3 regions of the Streptomyces sp. NBC_01454 genome follow, and region 2 is predicted to be linked to each of the others. Evidence: predicted binding sites of a transcription regulator. Region 2 holds the regulator's gene; each other region holds the start of a gene.
The links. The regulator HrcA, encoded in region 2, represses chaperone genes, less so after heat shock. The targets are predictions, from matches to a motif close to TTNGCACTCNGNNNNNCNGAGTGCNAA.
Positions count from the first base shown of each region.

Region 1 (2,263 bases), 970 kb from region 2:
TGATCCGGCCCTTGACGTGTGGTTCCGTCGAGCCGACGACGGTGGCCCCGACCACGGCCATGGCGAGGCCGCAGAGCACCCAACTGGTGCGCTCGGTCGCCATGTAGAGCATGATCACGAAGACCCCGAAGAAGATCAGCGAGGTGCCCAGGTCCCGTTCGAAGACCAGCACCAGCAGACTGATCACCCAGATCGTGAAGATCGGCGCGAGCTGCCGTCCCGGGGGCAGCTGGACGCCCAGGACCCGCCGTCCGGCCAGCGCCAGCGCATCGCGGTTGACGGTGAGATAGCCCGCGAAGAACACCGAGATCATGATCTTCACGAACTCGCCGGGCTGCAGCGACAGCGGGCCGAGCAGGATCCAGCGCTTGGCGCCGTACATGTCGGCGCCGAAGAAGGCCGGCGCCATCAGCAGCACCAGGGCGACCACCATCGTCAGATAGATGTAGCGCTGCAGAATGCGGTGGTCGCGCAGCACCAGCAGGATGACGATGCAGGTCGCCACCCCGATCACCGTCCACACCAGCTGACCGCTCGCCGCCTCGGCGATCTTCAGCCGGGGCGTTTGCGCATAGGTGACGTCCAGACGGTGCAGCAGCACCAGGCCGATCCCGGTCAGCAGCGTGGCCAGCGGCAGGATCAGCGGATCGGCGCGCGGCGCGTAGCGGCGCAGCACCAGGTGCGGGACCAGCGCCACGAACAACATGCTGACGGCGAAGCCGGTCAGCCCGCCGGGCAGCCGGCCGGTCATCGACAGTCCGGTGTAGGCGTAGCCGAAGTCCGCGATCAGGACGACGAGGACGAGCAGCCACGCCTCGGTCCGCCGGCGGTCCGGTGCCTGGGCCAGCGCGGCGAACGTCATGGTGCGTTCGGCGTCGCTCTCCGGCCGCCCGGCAGCCCGGGGAACGCTGGTCAGTCCACGCACGGGAGTCCTCCGCCATCGGTCGTCGAGGCCGCCGGCCGTCCGGGAGTGCGCCCGGTTCGCCGGTTCGGCAGCCGGGGAGGTAGACGAGGCAGCCGGTGACGTGGTTGCGAGGGAAGGGAAGGTGTGTCCGATTTGACGGAAACCGGTCGGAGCGAGGCCCCGAACCCGCCCGGATCCCGCCCCAGATGGGCCGCAAACGGGCGCCGGGAGTCGCGTCTTCGCGGGGCGGGTCAACCGGTGACGGCGGAACCTCCCCCCGCCGCGCTGGCACTCCGCTTGACCGAGTGCTAACCGCGTCATAGTCTCGGCGTTGGCACTCTCCAGTGGGGAGTGCCAGACATACAGCGACGGGCAGGTCCGGCACCCGCGACGACGGATCGACCTGGTCGCCACCTCAGACAGTTAACCCCGTGAGATCTCCGAAGGGGGAGGTCGGATCGTGACGACCGCCAGCTCCAAGGTTGCCATCAAGCCGCTCGAGGACCGCATTGTGGTCCAGCCGCTCGACGCCGAGCAGACCACGGCTTCAGGCCTGGTTATTCCGGACACCGCCAAGGAGAAGCCCCAGGAGGGCGTCGTCCTGGCCGTGGGCCCGGGCCGTGTCGAAGACGGAAAGCGCGTCGAGCTCGACGTCACCGTCGGCGACGTCGTTCTCTACAGCAAGTACGGCGGCACCGAGGTGAAGTACAACAACGAGGAGTACCTCGTTCTCTCGGCTCGCGACGTTCTCGCGATCGTCGAGAAGTAAGTCACCAGATTTGCCGTGATCTGCGCCCCTGGTTCCCGCGTCTAAACAACCCGGGGCAGGGGCGCAGTTCGTTTGAGCGACAGCGGTCCCCACTGCGTGGCCGAGGATCGCAATGAGAGGACTTGAAGCAACCCATGGCGAAGATCCTGAAGTTCGACGAGGACGCCCGTCGCGCCCTTGAGCGCGGCGTCAACAAGCTTGCCGACACCGTCAAGGTGACGATCGGCCCCAAGGGCCGCAACGTCGTCATCGACAAGAAGTTCGGTGCCCCGACCATCACCAACGACGGTGTCACCATCGCCCGTGAGGTCGAGGTCGACGACCCGTACGAGAACCTTGGCGCCCAGCTCGTCAAGGAGGTGGCGACCAAGACCAACGACATCGCGGGTGACGGCACCACCACCGCCACCGTGCTGGCCCAGGCGCTGGTCCGCGAGGGCCTGCGCAACGTCGCCGCGGGCGCCTCCCCGGCCGCGCTCAAGAAGGGCATCGACGCCGCCGTCAAGGCCGTGTCCGACGAGCTCCTCGCGACCGCCCGCCCGATCGACGACAAGTCCGACATCGCCGCCGTGGCCGGCCTGTCCGCCCAG
Region 1 is NZ_CP109460.1:4,672,691-4,674,953, forward strand. It holds gene OIU81_RS20805 (FtsW/RodA/SpoVE family cell cycle protein) at 1-862, opposite strand, end outside; gene groES (co-chaperone GroES) at 1,365-1,673, shown strand; gene groL (chaperonin GroEL) at 1,808-2,263, shown strand, end outside.
Region 1: groES (co-chaperone GroES) is a predicted target of HrcA. The motif match lies at 1,190-1,216, and genes of this name have one in related genera.

Region 2 (2,263 bases):
ACGGCGTCTGCACCTCGACATGGACGATGAGGTCGCCCCGGCCGCCCCCGCGCAGGTGGGTCACCCCGCGCTGGTGCAGCGGGATGGACTGGCCGGACTGGGTGCCGGGCCGGACGTCGATCTCCTCGACCCCGTCCAGCGTCTCCAGCGGGCATTGGGTGCCCAGTGACGCCGCCGTCATCGGGATGGTGACCGTGCAGTGCAGATCGTCGCCGCGCCGCTGGAAGACCGCGTGCGGCAGCTCGTGGATCTCCACGTAGAGGTCGCCGGCGGGGCCGCCGCCGGGGCCGACCTCGCCCTCCCCCGCGAGCTGGATGCGGGTGCCGTTGTCGACACCGGCGGGGATCTTGACGGTCAGGGTGCGGCGGGAGCGGATCCGTCCGTCGCCGGCGCACTCGGGGCACGGTGTCGGCACGACGGTCCCGAAGCCCTGGCACTGCGGGCACGGCCGGGAGGTCATGACCTGGCCGAGGAAGGACCGGGTGACCTGCGAGACCTCACCGCGGCCGCGGCACATGTCACAGGTCTGCGCCGAGGTACCCGGCGCCGCGCCCTCGCCGGTGCACGTCGTGCAGACGATGGCGGTGTCGACCTGGATGTCCTTGGTCGTGCCGAAGGCCGCTTCGTTCAGCTCGACATCGAGGCGGATCATGGCGTCCTGGCCCCGGCGGGTGCGCGAGCGCGGGCCGCGCTGCGACGCGGTGCCGAAGAACGCGTCCATGATGTCGGAGAAGTTGCCGAAGCCCGCGCCGAAGCCGCCCGCGCCCTGGCCGCCGCCGGCCTGCGAGAGGGGGTCGCCGCCGAGGTCGTAGACCTGCTTCTTCTGCGGATCCGACAGGACCTCGTAAGCGGCGTTGATCTCCTTGAACCGCTCCTGGGTCTTCGGGTCGGGGTTCACATCCGGGTGCAGCTCGCGCGCCAGCCGACGGAAGGCCTTCTTGATCTGGTCCTGCGAGGCGTCGCGGCCGACGCCGAGGACCGAGTAGTAGTCCGTGGCCACTTACGACTCCGCGAGGATTTGTCCGACGTAACGTGCCACTGCGCGTACCGCTCCCATCGTTCCGGGGTAGTCCATGCGGGTCGGTCCGACCACGCCGAGTTTGGCGACTGCCTCGTCGCCCGAACCGTAGCCGACCGCGACGACCGATGTGGACGTCAGGCCTTCATGGGCATTCTCATGCCCGATACGTACGGTCATGCCCGAGTCCTTGGCCTCCCCGAGCAGCTTGAGCAGCACCACGTGCTCCTCAAGGGCCTCCAGCACCGGCCGGATGGTCAGTGGAAAATCGTGCCCGAAGCGCGTGAGATTGGCGGTGCCGCCGATCACCAGTCGCTCTTCGGTCTCCTCCACCAAAGTCTCCAGCAACACCGACAGCACTGTCGAGACCGTGCCGCGGTCGTCCTGCTCGAAGGACTCCGGGAGATCCTGCACCAACTGCGGCACATCCGCGAACCTGCGGCCCACGACCCGGCTGTTGAGCCGCGCCCGCAGATCCGCCAGGGACATCTCACCGAACGGCGCCTGGCAGTCGATGAGCCGCTGCTCGACCCGTCCGGTGTCCGTGATCAGTACGAGCATCAGGCGGGCCGGGGCCAGCGCCAGCAGCTCGACGTGCCGGACCGTGGAGCGGGTCAGGGAGGGGTACTGCACGACGGCGACCTGCCGGGTCAGCTGCGCCAGCAGCCGGACCGTGCGGCCGACGACGTCGTCGAGGTCGACGGCGCCGTCCAGGAAATTCTGGATCGCCCGCCGCTCCGGGCTGGACAGCGGCTTGACGCCGGCCAGCTTGTCGACGAACAGGCGATAGCCCTTGTCGGTCGGGATCCGCCCGGCACTTGTGTGCGGCTGGGCGATGAACCCCTCGTCCTCCAGGGCCGCCATGTCGTTGCGGATCGTCGCCGGGGAGACCCCGAGCTGATGGCGCTCCGTGAGTGCCTTGGAGCCGACCGGCTCCTCCGTCCCGACATAGTCCTGGACGATGGCGCGCAGCACTTCGAGCCTGCGTTCACTGAGCATTCCGCGCACCTCCAGTCCGGCCGTCCCGGCGTCTCGATCCTCCTGGCACTCACACGGGCAGAGTGCCAGACCCGGAGCCAGTGTACGGCCGGGTAGCACGGCCACGGCAAGGGCGGCCGCGCGGAGCAACCGCCCGATGCCCGTGTTCGGCCGATCTGCCGGGCAACGCTATCGCGAGGGCGCTAGCGTCTCGGTATGCACACTGCTTGGGAAGAGGCCGGCTGGGAACGGCTCGGTGACGGTGTC
Region 2 is NZ_CP109460.1:5,639,491-5,641,753, reverse strand. It holds gene dnaJ (molecular chaperone DnaJ) at 1-1,000, opposite strand, end outside; gene hrcA (heat-inducible transcriptional repressor HrcA) at 1,001-2,017, opposite strand; gene OIU81_RS25000 (MBL fold metallo-hydrolase) at 2,213-2,263, shown strand, end outside.

Region 3 (2,263 bases), 800 kb from region 2:
CCTGTGGACAACTCGGCCACCCCGAAGGGTGAGGCCGCGCGGGATCACGGCAGCTGGATGCCCAGATCCCAGCCCGCGTGGGCGTCGGTGCACAGGCAGCTGCGGGCGGCGTTGTCGGGGAGGGCGGCGACCGCGTCGAAGAGGACCTCGCGCAGCCGGTCGACGTTCTGCGCGAAGACCCGGAACACCTCCTCGTGGGAGACGCCATGGCCGGTCTCGGTCCCCGCGTCCAGGTCGGTGACCAGCGTCAACGACGTGTAACACAGGCTCAGTTCGCGGGCCAGTACGGCCTCGGGGTGCCCGGTCATACCCACCACCGACCAGCCCTGCGCGGCGTGCCAGCGCGATTCGGCGCGGGTCGAGAAGCGGGGGCCCTCGACGACGACGAGGGTGCCGCCGTCCACCGGCTCCCAGTCCCGGCCACGGGCCGCCGCGAGGGCGGCCTCCCGCCCGGCGGGGCAGTACGGGTCGGCGAAGGTCAGATGGACGACATTGGGGGTGCTGCCGTCCGGCAGGGTCTCCCCGTCGAAGTAGGTCTGGGTCCGGGCCTTGGTGCGGTCCACGAGCTGGTCGGGCACCAGCAGCGTGCCGGGGCCGTACTCGGGGCGCAGCCCGCCGACCGCGCACGGGCCGAGGACCTGGCGCACGCCGAGCGAGCGCAGCGCCCACATGTTGGCCCGGTAGTTGATGCGGTGCGGCGGGAGATGGTGGCCGCGGCCGTGCCGGGGCAGGAACGCCACCTGGCGGCCGGCGATCTTCCCCAGGAAGACCGAGTCGCTGGGGGCCCCATAGGGGGTGTCCACCGCGACCTCGGACACGTCGTCGAGGAACGAGTAGAACCCCGAGCCGCCGATTACACCAATCTCCGCGTCAGCCATGCCGGTCACACTATCGGGGCGCGGCGGCGTGGGGCAGGAGAGTGACGCGGACGAAAGCAAGCCGTAAGACAACGGGCCCCGCCGTCGGTGACGGCGGGGCCCGGAACGCTGTGGGTCAGGCGGCGGAGCTGCTGCCCGAGCTGCTGCCGGACGACGACGAGGCGGCGGCCGGAGCGGCGGCCTTGCTGTCGGAGCTGCCGGACGAAGAACTCGAGGAGCCCGAGGAGTCCGAGGAGGACGAAGCACCGGACGCGGCCGCGGTCTTCGCGGGGCTGCTGCTGGACGACGAGCCGCGGCTGTCGTTGCGGTAGAAGCCGGAGCCCTTGAAGACGATGCCGACCGCGGAGAACACCTTCTTGAGGCGTCCATTGCAGCTGGGGCACTCCGTGAGCGCGTCGTCGCTGAACTTCTGCACCGCCTCGAGGCCCTCGCCGCACTCGGTGCACTGGTACTGGTAGGTCGGCACTGTGTCTTCCTCCTGGCACTCTCACTCGATGAGTGCTAACGACGCTCCATCTTGCAGTATTCCCGGCCATCAGTCCACCGTGACCGGCCCAACGGTGACCGACTCCACGTCGGCTCAGGCGCGCGCCAGCTCCCGCTCGCGGTCCTCCACGCCGGCAGGAGCCGGGGCCGGAAGGCGCGCGGCGGCCACTTCGGCGCTCGCCGCCGAGCCGCGGGGCAGCAGGTGGGCGCGGAGCGCCAGCAGCACGGTGAAGGCCAGCGCCGTACCGGCCAGCGGCACCAGGAATCCGGTGCTCGGCCCGAAGCCGTCCGCGAGCTGACCGGCCGAGGTGGCCGCGGCCGCCTGGCCCAGCGCCACCGCGCCGGTCAGCCAGGTGAAGGCCTCGGTCCGGGCGGCGGCCGGCACCAGCGTCTCCACGAGGGTGTAGCCGGTGATCAGGGCCGGGGCGATGCACAGGCCGACGACCAGGCCGACGGCGCCGAGCAGCGGCACCGCGGTCACCGTCCACAGCGGGGTGGTGGCCAGCGCCAGCAGCCCGTAGGCGACCAGCAGCCGGCGCCGCGGGCCGATCTTCCAGGCGATCGCGCCGCAGGCGATCCCGGCGAGCATGTTGCCGCCCGCGAAGATCCCGTAGAGCACGCCGTTGATGCCGGGCTGCCCGATGTGCTGGGTGAACGCGGTCAGCGAGACCTGCATCCCGCCGAAGACGGCGCCGATGCCGAGGAACGCCACGATCAGGACGCGCACGCCGGGCACCGACAGCGCCGAGACGCGCGGCCGCTCGCCCGCCCCGGGCCGGTGCACCGCCGGCTGGCTGCGCTTCTGCGCGGCGAACAGCAGCCCGCCGGCCAGCGTCAGCACGGCCTCGGCGATCAGTCCGGCCGCCGGGTGGATGCCGGTGCACAGCGCGGTCGCCAGC
Region 3 is NZ_CP109460.1:4,836,780-4,839,042, forward strand. It holds gene OIU81_RS21530 (S-methyl-5'-thioadenosine phosphorylase) at 45-878, opposite strand; gene OIU81_RS21535 (FmdB family zinc ribbon protein) at 994-1,344, opposite strand; gene OIU81_RS21540 (MFS transporter) at 1,459-2,263, opposite strand, start outside.
Region 3: OIU81_RS21535 (FmdB family zinc ribbon protein) is a predicted target of HrcA. The motif match lies at 1,357-1,383, and genes of this name have one in related genera.